Regions from separate parts of the Lysinibacillus sp. NPDC097868 genome, predicted to be linked through region 1. Evidence: riboswitches for the same ligand, from Rfam matches in the RefSeq annotation. Region 1 holds a riboswitch; each other region holds the start of a gene.
What was found. Region 1 has a riboswitch for S-adenosylmethionine ahead of ACIQXJ_RS09875 (YezD family protein). Riboswitches for the same ligand answer to the same signal wherever they lie in the genome.
Positions count from the first base shown of each region.

Region 2: another riboswitch for S-adenosylmethionine. It lies ahead of metK (methionine adenosyltransferase); the one in region 1 lies ahead of ACIQXJ_RS09875 (YezD family protein).
Region 3: another riboswitch for S-adenosylmethionine. It lies ahead of ACIQXJ_RS18010 (O-acetylhomoserine aminocarboxypropyltransferase/cysteine synthase family protein); the one in region 1 lies ahead of ACIQXJ_RS09875 (YezD family protein).
Region 4: another riboswitch for S-adenosylmethionine. It lies ahead of ACIQXJ_RS19505 (cyclase family protein); the one in region 1 lies ahead of ACIQXJ_RS09875 (YezD family protein).

Region 1 covers NZ_JBIWBS010000001.1:1,994,447-1,997,602, forward strand. Annotated here, with positions in the region: gene ACIQXJ_RS09860 (hypothetical protein) at 1-171, opposite strand, end outside; gene ACIQXJ_RS09865 (hypothetical protein) at 186-431, opposite strand; gene ACIQXJ_RS09870 (flavin reductase family protein) at 787-1,275, shown strand; gene ACIQXJ_RS09875 (YezD family protein) at 1,482-1,637, opposite strand; SAM riboswitch class I at 1,711-1,808, opposite strand; gene ACIQXJ_RS09880 (phosphopantothenoylcysteine decarboxylase domain-containing protein) at 2,023-2,697, opposite strand; gene ACIQXJ_RS09885 (LysR family transcriptional regulator) at 2,795-3,156, opposite strand, start outside.
Region 2 covers NZ_JBIWBS010000001.1:2,908,749-2,911,904, reverse strand. Annotated here, with positions in the region: gene pckA (phosphoenolpyruvate carboxykinase (ATP)) at 1-1,351, opposite strand, end outside; SAM riboswitch class I at 1,554-1,672, shown strand; gene metK (methionine adenosyltransferase) at 1,928-3,124, shown strand.
Region 3 covers NZ_JBIWBS010000003.1:255,178-258,333, forward strand. Annotated here, with positions in the region: gene ACIQXJ_RS18010 (O-acetylhomoserine aminocarboxypropyltransferase/cysteine synthase family protein) at 1-1,112, opposite strand, end outside; SAM riboswitch class I at 1,226-1,339, opposite strand; gene ACIQXJ_RS18015 (glycerol-3-phosphate acyltransferase) at 1,496-2,137, shown strand; gene ACIQXJ_RS18020 (hypothetical protein) at 2,173-2,316, shown strand; gene scpC (succinyl-CoA:acetate CoA-transferase ScpC) at 2,352-3,156, opposite strand, start outside.
Region 4 covers NZ_JBIWBS010000004.1:91,878-95,033, forward strand. Annotated here, with positions in the region: gene ACIQXJ_RS19495 (Cof-type HAD-IIB family hydrolase) at 1-14, shown strand, start outside; gene ACIQXJ_RS19500 (DedA family protein) at 572-1,168, shown strand; gene ACIQXJ_RS19505 (cyclase family protein) at 1,242-1,979, opposite strand; SAM riboswitch class I at 2,259-2,360, opposite strand; gene ACIQXJ_RS19510 (YuzC family spore coat inner layer protein) at 2,470-2,775, opposite strand; gene ACIQXJ_RS19515 (VOC family protein) at 3,050-3,156, shown strand, end outside.

The DNA of each region.
Region 1 (3,156 bases):
AAGACCGTCTTCTTCTATATATTTATTTTGAGTGTTATTGATAAAAGAAACAAATTCATCCCAATTATCGTTTATGCTTATCGTATATTTATCAGGATTGTTGACTGCATCTTCCAAATCGTCGATAATTCTTTTTACAACAAATTCATTAATTGTTACTACTTCCATCATATATTCACCTCACATTAGTTTTTTGGATATAGTTGTCTAATATGCCCATCTTTAATCCCTAATACGTATTTAACACCATCTACTTGTCCCTCTACTCTGAACATACCATTTGTTCCTTTTTTGGCTAATATCGTATTATTTTGTTTAGCTATATTTAAAGCAATACTTTTTACATCATCTACACTTAAATTTTGATTATAAAACGATTGATTTCCCCTTATTGACCCATCCCAATATTTCGGGTGATGTCGAGTTAACATATGTGATTTGAAAATGCTTAACTCATTCAATAGGCGAAGAATCAATAAATCAAGCATTTTTTATTAAGTAAATACAATTCAAATTTTCAGAAAATTATAATTATAAATTATTGCGGAATTTCTATCATATGTCATTAATATAGTCAATAAATAAAATAAGTATCTCTTTAAAAACCTATATCAAATACCCATATTTAAGATCTCTTTCTCTTTTTAGAAATTTTTATATTATAACAACTGAATAATATACGCTTTACAGTTGCTGGATTATTTTGTAGGCTTTCCTTTATAGCAACAGAAAAATGAGTAAGAACAAACAACCTGTTTTCTCCATAAAATAATAAGAGGTGATTGTATGACGGACAAAGTAACTGCTTTTAAACAGGCTTTAGGTAATTATCCAACAGGTGTCACAGTTGTCACAGCTTACAATGATGTGAATGAACCGATTGGCTTAACGGTCAATTCCTTTGCATCTGTTTCCATAGATCCACTCCTTATCCTATGGTCATTGGACAAAAAATCGCAGCTGCATCCACTTTTTAGTAATACGAACAAATTTGCGGTAAATATTTTAGCGAACGATCAAACACATTTATGTACGGTATTTTCAAGCAAAATCCCTGACCGATTTGCGCAAGTAAAATGGTCTAATTCTTTACATGGTTTGCCAATATTACATGATACTTTAGCTACGCTGCAATGCGAAACATTTAAAAAAATTGATGCAGGAGACCATACGATTTTCATTGGTCATATTTTAGAAATTGATAATGCGCAGAAGGAGCCATTGCTTTATCATCGTAGGCATATTGGTCAAATCCCAACGAGCTTTTACGAATAAAATAAAAAGTAGGCATTTCAAATTTTATTTTGAGATGCCTACTTTTCTTGTTTGTAAGTTAAAAATATTTAGAACAAACTGCCCTTGCGTTCAATATTGGAACATGAACCAAGTTCATTGATGTTGCACATTAACTCAGGACACTATGTGGCGACAATAAGCTTAAAATTTGGTCCCGAGTTAATTTCTCTGCTTCTTTTAAAACTTTACTTTTTTTGAGGAAATCTTTGTTTTTCCAGTCGATTAATTTGGACAATAACTCCATCTTGAATGGTAATTTGCACTTCACCAAATTCTAAATTTTGAATAGCCTTCGCAATAACTTCTAATTTCTTATCATCAATCTTAGACAGTTGAGACATACGATACACCCCTTCTTTTTTTCATACTTTTGTGTATAAAAGAGATCCACGCATCAAGACGATTTGATGCCTCCCCTTATCTCTCAGATAACTTTGCTGGAGTTGGCACCGATTAACTCAGTTGCCGAGACTTCATTATGCCTCATTCCTCCAGACCTCTCGCGATAAGAGTTTACGTTTCTTGGAAATAATTCTATAATTCAGAAAACCTATTGTCAATATAAATATTATAAAACCTAGTTGAATACTATACAATAGCGAAAAAAGGTACATTTTTATTGCTCGAAAATTTCTCGAAATCCAACTTATGATCTTGAAAGCATTAGTATGAATGTTCAAAACATAAAAAAGCTGTGCAGAATTATATATTCTACACAGCTGCTCTTTATTCGTTTTGTAAGTATTCCATTAACACTTTTGCAGTTTCTTGTTTACCAATGACTCTGATAGGTTGTCCTTGTGCGGGTACAATCCAATGTGGCTCTTGTCCGCCATATAAAGATTGTGAACTATTGGCAACCATCAACTGTGCATCTGCTGTTTTCATACGAAGACGTGCACGGGACAGTAAAAACTCCTCATCGTCCGTTGCCTCTAGCTTAAATCCTACTAAAGTGACATTTGGCTGCCAACCCTTTATTTGCCCTAACACTTTTGGTGCTTTTTTAAAGTGAATAACAGGGGGCTCGTCAGACGGCATCTTCCCTGCACCTTCCATTAAATTCCCGGATTGATCGTATACTTTATCAATGACCCAATCAGAGCCTGCAGCTGCCATAATAACGATGTCTACTTGTTCATTTTGTACAGCATGACGAACCTTGTCACTTAAATCTTCAATACCTTCAAAGCGTACTGTACGCATTTTATCTTGATTAATCGGCAGTTGCGCAAAATAGCCATGCATATAGATGACGTCTGCACCTGCGTCTAGAGCTGCTTCAGCCAAATAACAGCCCATTGACCCCTTCGATAAATTCGTATGCCCTCGCACACGATCCCATTTTTCAAGTGTTCCCCCACTTGTAATGAGTACGGTTTTTCCTTGTAATGTCCCCACTCACACTCACCTTTTCTTTTCAAACTATCATTTTTGAAAAATAACAAATTAATAAGCAATCTACATGTTCTATTTTAACGTAAAAAGCTTAAATAACCTATTTCTTATTTTGTTCTTTTAGCCACACACTTAAAATTTCCGCAAACTTTTTAGTTACCGGTGAGGCTTGATGTTTCATCGCTAGCCCTATCGTACGATAACCACCTTGCTTTAGTGGGATAGCCCTTAATGAGGACGGTAATCGGTTAATCACTAATCGAGGTAAAATAGTAATGCCTAAATGGTGTGAAATCATCGAAATAATCCCAACCTCCTCCGATAGCTCAAATCGAATATTCGGTTTAACATGGTACTGCTCTAAAATTACTTTTACATCATTAGTTCCTCGATACGATGTCATTATAAAAGGCATGTCTTCTAGTTCAGTAATATCAATTTCTGAACGATTATAGAGAGAGC
Region 2 (3,156 bases), 910 kb from region 1:
CAGCACGTACCATTGTACGAGTGTAAGAAAGCTTCATACGGCTACCTGTACCGTATTCGCCACCAGTCCAGCCAGTGTTTACTAAGAATACTTGTGCGCCATGCTCATCGATTTTTTGACCTAACATTTCAGCATAAACAGTTGCTGGAAGTGGAAGGAAAGGAGAACCGAAGCATGTAGAGAATACTGGCTCTGGCTCTGTTACACCACGTTCAGTACCTGCAAGTTTAGATGTGAAACCACTTAGGAAGTGATACATTGCTTGTTCTTTTGTTAATTTACTGATTGGAGGTAATACACCAAATGCATCAGCAGTTAAGAAAACGATTGTTTTTGGATGACCTGCAACAGATGGATCAACAATATTTTCAATATATTGGATAGGGTAAGCAACACGTGTATTTTCTGTTAATGAAACATCATCGTAATCACAAACACGAGTTTCAGGATCTACAGCTACGTTTTCTAGTACAGAACCGAAGCGGATTGCGTTATAGATTTCAGGTTCTTTTTCAGCAGAAAGGTTAATTGTTTTTGCATAGCAACCACCTTCAATATTGAATACGCCGTTGTCAGACCAGCCGTGCTCATCGTCACCGATTAATTTGCGGTCAGGGTCAGCTGATAAAGTTGTTTTACCAGTACCAGATAAACCGAAGAATAATGCCACATCGCCAGCTTCACCTACGTTTGCTGAACAGTGCATTGATAAGATGCCTTGTTGTGGTAATAGGTAGTTCATAATACCGAAAATAGATTTTTTCATTTCACCAGCATATTCAGTACCACCGATTAGGATGATTTTCTTTTCAAGTGATACAATAATGAATGTTTCAGAAGATGTACCATCGATAGCTGGATCTGCTTTAAAGTTAGGAGCTGAGATAACTGTGAAGTCAGCAACATGAGAAGCTAATTCTTCTTGTGTTGGACGGATAAATAATTGATGGGCGAAAAGATTATGCCAAGCATATTCATTGATTACTTGGATGCTTAATTGTGAATCTTTGTCAGCACCAGCAAAACCGTTGAATACGAATAATTCGTCACGTTCTTTTAAGTATTTAACTACTTTTACATATAAGTTATCGAACACTTCCGAAGAAATTGGTTGGTTTACTTTACCCCAGTCAATTTTATCTTTTGTGCTTTCTTCTTCTACCGTATATTTATCTTTAGGTGAACGACCAGTGTATTTGCCAGTTTCTGCACGAACTGCGCCATCTACTGTTAACATAGCCTCACCACGAGATGTAGCTTTTTCCGCTAATTGTGGTACTGAAAGTTGAACGTTAATGTTCCCGCCGTTTAATAATTCCTTCAGTTCGTTTGCAATTTCTACTGAATTCATCGATTAAATACCATCCTTTTTTATAGTATTCCCTTGAGTTTGAGGGAGTTTTTCTTAATTTCAAAAATAGTATAACACAATTGCTTTAATAATCTATACTAATTCAAAAATTATTTTCGTGTTTTAAATAACTTTCAATAAAAAGTCATAAAATAATTGACAACGTTCGACCTTTTACGTAAGATGAGGAATTGAACGGATACTCTTATCCCGAGCTGGTGGAGGGTCAGGCCCTGTGAAACCCGGCAACCTGCATGAACTATTTCACGACATGCGCTGGTGCCAACCTGATGCAAGGGAAAAACCCTTGAACGATAAGAGTGAAAGGTTACGAAGTCATTATTCCTTTCCTCATGTAAAATACGTGAGAAAAGGATTTTTTTTATTTTCATAATGAATGTAAAGGTAAGTATATACAATTCTTTCCTTATTATAATGACGGATCTTTCGAAATCCTCATGTTAAAAGCAACAACGGCTTGAAAGTTCTATCCTTCAGGAGCGAACTTGACATGGGTAATGAGTACCGTATTAATTTCGCAAATGCTATTTGTAAGAGTAATAGGAGGAAAATCAAATGACAAACCGTCGATTGTTTACATCAGAGAGTGTAACAGAAGGACATCCAGACAAAATTTGTGATCAAATTTCGGATGCCATTTTAGATGCTATTTTAAAAGAAGATCCAAATGCACGTGTAGCGTGTGAAACAACTGTAACAACAGGGCTAGTATTAGTAGCAGGAGAAATCACTACTTCTACTTATGTAGATATTAAAGGTATTGTGCGTGATACAGTAGCAGAAATCGGCTATACACGTGGCAAATATGGCTTTGATGCTGAAAACTTAGCAGTACTAGTAGCAATTGGTGAACAATCACCAGATATTGCCCAAGGTGTAGACCAAGCATTAGAAGCGCGTGAAGGTTCTATGACTGATGCAGATATTGAAGCTATTGGTGCAGGTGACCAAGGATTAATGTTCGGTTACGCTTGTAACGAAACACCCGAGTTAATGCCTTTACCAATTAGTTTAGCGCATAAATTAGCTCGTCGTTTAACAGAAGTACGTAAATCAGGGGAGCTAGCATATTTACGTCCGGACGGTAAAACACAGGTGACAATTGAGTATGATGAACACAACATCCCAGTTCGTGTCGATACTATTGTTATTTCAACACAGCATGACGAAGAAGCGTCACTTGAGCAAATTCAATCAGACTTAAAAGAGTTAGTAATAGCACCAGTAGTACCTAGTGAGTTATTAGATGCTCAAACGAAATATTTCATCAACCCAACAGGTCGTTTTGTTATTGGTGGACCTAAAGGAGATGCTGGACTTACTGGACGTAAAATCATCGTTGATACATACGGTGGCTATGCACGTCATGGGGGTGGCGCATTCTCTGGTAAGGATGCTACAAAAGTAGACCGTTCTGCTGCATATGCTGCTCGTTATGTGGCAAAAAATATTGTTGCTGCTGGTTTAGCAGAACGTGCTGAAGTCCAACTTGCTTATGCCATTGGTGTAGCACAACCAGTATCAATCGCAGTAGATACATTTGGTACAGGAAAAGTAAGCGAAAGCGAAATCGTAAAATGGGTTCGCGAACTATTTGATTTACGTCCAGCAGGCATCATTAAAATGCTAGATTTACGTCGCCCAATTTACAAACAAACGGCTGCTTATGGTCACTTTGGTCGTACAGATTTAAATGTGCCTTGGGAAAATACGGACAAGGCAGATGCATTAAGAGAAAAAGCTAGTCTTTAAGCTAGTTTGTAAAGAGCATTCGTATATGTGGT
Region 3 (3,156 bases), on a different contig from region 1:
GCATCTCCAACGTTTGCTACATGTGAGAATAGTTTCACGCTGTCTATTAACTGACGACCTGCTTCTCGTCCACCTTTAATGCCAAATGTAAGCACTGAACCGAAGCCATTTTTCAAGTATTTCTTCGCTAAGTCATGGGAAGCAAAATCCTCTAATCCATTATAGTTTACATATTCCACGGATGGGTGGTTACGTAAATATTCAGCAACTGCTAACGCATTTTCATTGTGTTTAGGAATACGCAAATGAAGCGTTTCTAAACCTTGTAGTAAGTTAAAGGCAGCATCAGCACTTAATGTTGGGCCAAAATCACGTAGTAATTGCACACGCAGTTTTGTGGCAAATGCAGCCGCTGCAGTATCAATTCCGTATCGTAATCCATGATAAGATGTGTCTGGCTCTGTAAATCTAGGGAATCTACCTTGTGTCCAATCAAATTTCCCAGCATCTACAACTACGCCACCTAAAGTTGTACCATGACCGCCAATCCATTTTGTCGCTGAGTGAACAACTATATCTGCACCGAAGTCGATTGGCGTTGCGCCATATGGTGAAGCAAATGTGCTATCAATAATTAAAGGCAAGCCATTTTCATGTGCAATCGTTGCTACTGCTTCAACATCTAAAACCTTTAAACTTGGATTGCCGTAAATTTCAGCAAACACTGCTTTTGTGTTTTCATTAATCGCAGATCGGAAGTTCTCAGGGTTTGTTTCATCTACAAAAATTGTTTTAATACCGTAGTTTGGTAGTGTATTTGCTAATAAGTTATATGTTCCTCCGTATAAAGAGCTTGCTGCTACGATTTCATCCCCTGCACTTGCTAGATTTAAAATTGAAAATGCGATAGCTGCTGCACCTGATGAAAGTGCTACTGCTGCTGTACCGCCTTCCAATAAAGCGACGCGTTTTTCAAAAACATCTACAGTTGGATTTGTAATACGTGTGTAAATATTGCCCGCTTCTTCTAATGCAAAAAGACGTTGCGCATGAGCAGTGTCTTTAAATACGAAAGCTGTTGAACGGTACACTGGTACAGTTCGAGAGCCTGTCACTGGGTCTGGCTCTTGACCACCGTGTAATAGTAATGTTTCTGGTTTGAAATTCGACATATTTTCTTCCTCCTTAATGGTTTTACGATGGTACCGGAGATGAGGAGGATTTATGTGTAGAAAACAAAAACCCTCTTCAGTTAAGAAGAGGGTTGCGGTTGCAAGTTTTCCTCCCCTTATCTGCCAGATCCAAGTAAGAATCTGTAGGAATTAGCACCTTAGCAAGTTCGTCACTCACTGGTTGCCGGGCATCATAGGGCCTATCCCTCCGCCGCTCTTGATAAGAGTATGTGATTCAATTTCCATCGTTGTTACACAGTATAAACATAGACTTTTTTTCTGTCAACAGTAAAATTTATTTTTTTCTGAAACTTCTGTCTGCTAATTTACGTAATAAGAGCACATACACTATATAAAAAATAAAAATGAAAGGAGCATTTTTTATGGAAAAAGCTATGATTTTTTTTATTATTATTGTTATTGGTTATTTAATCGGCTGTATTCACGGATCTAAAGTGGCACAATTTCTATCGGGTGTAGATTTAAAAAAGACTGGTCATGGCAATGCTGGTGCCTCAAATGCAACGCTTTCTCTTGGTTGGAAATACGGCATATTAGTGGCACTGATTGATATTGGTAAAGGCGTCGGTGCTATTCTCTGTGCCATCTACTACTTTTCTTCTAATGCGTCACAATTCACTGAAATACAAACGTGGCTCTTAATCTATACAATGGCTGCTAGTGTTATTTTAGGGCATAACTTCCCATTCCATATGGGCTTCAAAGGTGGCAAAGGTACTGCCTCCATTATTGGGATTTTACTTGCTGTCGATTGGAAAATTGCTTTATGTGCACTTATATTATTTGTGATTTTATCTTTAGCTACAAACTATTTAATCGTCGGTGTGTTAGAATTTTATATTGTATTTTGTACAGCAACTTATTTATGGATACCCGGAATTGGCCCAACGATCATTTCCATTCTACTTTTATGCATAGCGTTCATCTTGCATATCGAAAATATTAAAAGGCTATTCCATGGAACAGAACCGAAAGTAACATCTGCCTTTAAAAAATCAGCATAAAACAAGAGGATGAGACATAACTTCGAGGACACTAGTTGGTGGTAGCGAGGGCGGTGACTCCTGCGGAAACAGCACAAATGTCAGACGCAACTGACAGCGCGACAGCGACGGTTGTGGCTTACGGTGTGCCGTGGAATGCATCCGCAAACGGGACATCAACGCATAGCAAAAAGTGTTAGATTGATGGCAGTCAATCTAACACTTTTTAAATATATTATTTTGCAAATGATGGATCTAGCATTGTACCGTTCTTAGCTAAATTCACATGCCAAGAAAGTGCTTTTTCTAAATCATGCGGTGTATGGTGACCACCTGTTGCTTCATTTGCGTCATTGAAGTACGCCCATAATTGCTCCTTATAATCTGGATGCGCACAGTTTTCAATGATTAGACCGACACGCTCTTTAGGTGCTAGACCTCGTAAGTCTGCAACGCCCTGCTCCGTTACGATAACATCCACATCATGTTCAGTATGGTCTACATGCGAAACCATTGGAACAATACTAGAAATTTTCCCACCTTTTGCATACGATTTTGTCACGAAAATACCTAATCGTGCATTACGAGCAAAATCTCCAGAACCTCCAATACCATTCATCATCTTTGTACCCGAAACATGAGTTGAATTTACATTCCCGTAAATATCTAATTCAAGCGCTGTATTTACAGAGATCAAGCCGAGTCGACGGATAATTTCTGGGTGATTAGAAATTTCCTGTGGTCGTAATACTAATTTATCTGCATATTTTTCAAAATTTCCGTAAACTTGGTTTCCTACTTTTTCAGATAGGGTAATAGAAGTAGCAGATGCAAAGCTTACTTTTCCAGCATCCATTAATTCAAATACAGCATCCTGTAGTACTTCCGAATAAACTTCTAAATTTTCAAACTCGGAATCTTTGAAACCTAATAATACAGCATTTGCCACTGAACCTACACCTGATTGTAGTGGGCGTAAACTCGTCGTTAAACGACCTACTTTAATTTCTTCTCTTAAGAAATTCAGTAGATGATTTGCC
Region 4 (3,156 bases), on a different contig from region 1:
TACAGCTTATCTAAGGTAATAAATATGATAAAGAATGAAATAATATCGCCATCGTAATCACGTCTATTGGAGAATATCTCTCGTTTTTTCTTTTTGTTGTCTATTTAAAGATTATTAGTCTACATTAGCTAGCTATAGATGGCTTTTTGCCATAGTATGTGCACAGTATTGATTATATTTTGTTGGATAGACAGGAATGTTATTAGATTGTATGAATAAATTATAGATAATGATTGTGGTAGATGTTCTAGTTGCCATTGTCGTAAGTATTGTTTTTTTAGTCAGCACATCAGTCACTAATGAAATAAGGCGTTTTGACTTGAGCTACAGTAAGGGATATGGAATCATCATAAATAGAAATTAGCGCTGAAAGAGATACGTAGATACGGTAGAGAGGGTTTTTTGTGAAAACTGAATTTAACAAAAATAAAGTTGTGATGATTGTACAATATTGATATACATGCAATAATGATTAAACCTATGCAAAAGTGATTGTTGGAAATAATTGACTTTAAGAGGCTTATGTTAAGCTAAGGTAATGGGAAAATTAAGGCTTTAGGTGGGGTAAAAAATGGTGCATCACGTGCAATCTCTTATTGAACATTACGGGTATTTTGGGATTATTCTTATACTAGTTGGAGGGATTGTCGGGCTGCCACTTCCTGACGAAATTTTTTTAACCTATGTAGGGTATAATGTTTATCGAGAAAATTTAGAGCATATTCCTGCATTAATAAGTGCTGCGGTGGGAGCTGCAGGAGGCATCACTCTCAGCTACTTTGTTGGTCGTCGATTCGGTTTGCCGTTATTACAAAAATATGGGCCGAAAATTCATATAACTGCAAAAAAAATTGAGTTTACGAAAAAATTGTTTGAAAAGATAGGGCCTGTACTATTATTAATTGGATACTTTATACCTGGCGTTCGTCATCTTACAGCATATATTGCAGCAATTAATAATTATCCTTATAAAAAGTTTGCTGTTTATGCGTATGCAGGTGCAATCGTATGGACTTTCACATTTATTACTTTAGGGAAAGTGCTAGGAAATAAGTGGCGTTTTGTTGGTATGTATTTATCTCAATACAGCCTATTCGCAATATTGTTATTTATAATACTAATGCTGATTGTGTACTATTTATTTAAAAAAAGAAATACTATTAAATGAATACAGCCTGTTAAAAGTAGGTCTGCTACAAATGTTTATAATGGCATTTGAGGCAGACCATTTTTGTATAGAATTAAGGCAAAATCGCAAATGAACGTACAGGGAATCCAGATGCTTTTTCAGGCTTTGGCACAATATTGAAAATGACTGCTCCTTTTGCTGGTAGCTTATCTAAATTCGTCATTAGTTCAATTTGATATGTATCCTGATCTAGTACAAAGTATTCGCCATCCAGCGTACCGTTTTTACGGAAATCTGCCGCTGAATCTGTATCGAACGTTTCGTGACCAATTGCATTGATATTTCGTTCTGTAAATAAAAACTGCAACGCTTCTAATCCCCAACCTGGAATATGGTTATGACCGTCTTTATCTTTATTATTAAACAAATCCTTATCTGGCCAACGTTTACTCCAATCAGTTCGCAGTGCAACAAATGTACCTGCTTCAATTTCTCCATATTCTGCTTCGAAATCTAAAATATCTTGTACACGTAACGTGAAGTCATTGTCCAATTCAGCTTCCTTAGACTTATCAATAACAATTAGCGGTAGGACAAGTTCTTTTAATTCTAATTCGTCTAAGTAGCGTGTATCTGAAACAAAGTGGATAGGTGGATCGATATGTGTTCCATATTGCCCGGGAAACGTAAATTGTTGAGCAAGGAAGCCGTCATTATGCGAAAATAGCGTTTCAAATTTGGCATCTTCAAACATAAAGAAATGAGGCGAGTTAGGTCCGAATGTGTGTGTTAAGTCGACCCATTGCTTAGATTTTAATAGCTGCAATGCTTGTAAAAGTTCATTTGTCATTTTTATTCCCTGCTTTCTTTATGATAAGTGGTGAATCAATTTCATCATTAAATACGAACATTGAAGAAAAAAATATGATTATTCCCATCATTACGCTAAAGGCGGATGCTTTTTGCAGGCAGGCACCGAGCCGCATGGGTCGCCGCCTTCCGCTTCCGCTCCATTCAAATGTTCGTGATTTCTCTTATAAAAACTATTATGAAATTAACTCTTGTTTAAAATAAAATAAAAAAAGAGCCCTACTTGTAGAAGAGGACCCTCGTGTAACTGAAGTCAGTCTCCTCATCTTTTTGCGAAGTTCGCAAATTGGAATTAGCACCATGCCTAAGACTGGTTGCTGAGACTTCATAGGGCCAATCCCTCCATCTCTCTTGATAAGAAAAATATATGAATTTTCAGAAATAGTAATACCAAATACTTTAGCATAATTATAAATAGTTTACAAGTTCTATAGGATTGCACGGTTATAAAAAATAAGAAGCCTTCTTTATCACCAATATAAAATTACCGCTATACTACAGCACCCACCTTCTGATAATACAATTCGAATATTATCTGGCGTATATTTCGCTTCAAACTTCGCCGTAACGCCCGCTGAAGAAATGAGTTTTTGCACTTCATCTTGCTTGGAAAGCTGTGCGGCATTCTTAAGATCATGTGCAAATTGATCAGACCCTTCAATTTTCTCTGTCAGTAATTGGGCCTGCTGCATAATTGGCTGAATTTGTTTGGCAGATGTCTTCAACTTCAATGTATTAATAGGCGGGTACGGATTAGGGTTTGGAGATGTGGGCATCGCAAGTTGTCCCGGCAAATGATGCGGTAAAGGCGAATTAGAAATGCCCCAATTTGGATAATGATTTACATAAACATAATACGGATAAGGATTGTAATACAGCAGAATTCCTCCAATCCATAGCTAATATCTTAGTGTATCTTATGTAGCAGCATTATGTTTTGTGTTGAGGGTCATCTTTTATATGGAGCGTGTACCATGGTCGTGGAGATAAAGGGAAATTAACTAAAATAGTAGAATAAGTAATAGATAATGTAGAAAAGGGGCAGATGGGATGAATCGTTTAAATTTAATTACATTGGGTGTAAAAAATATGGTAGAATCGTTGGCATTTTATCGTGATGGCCTTGGGTTTGAAGTAGTCGTCTATGGGGATGAAAC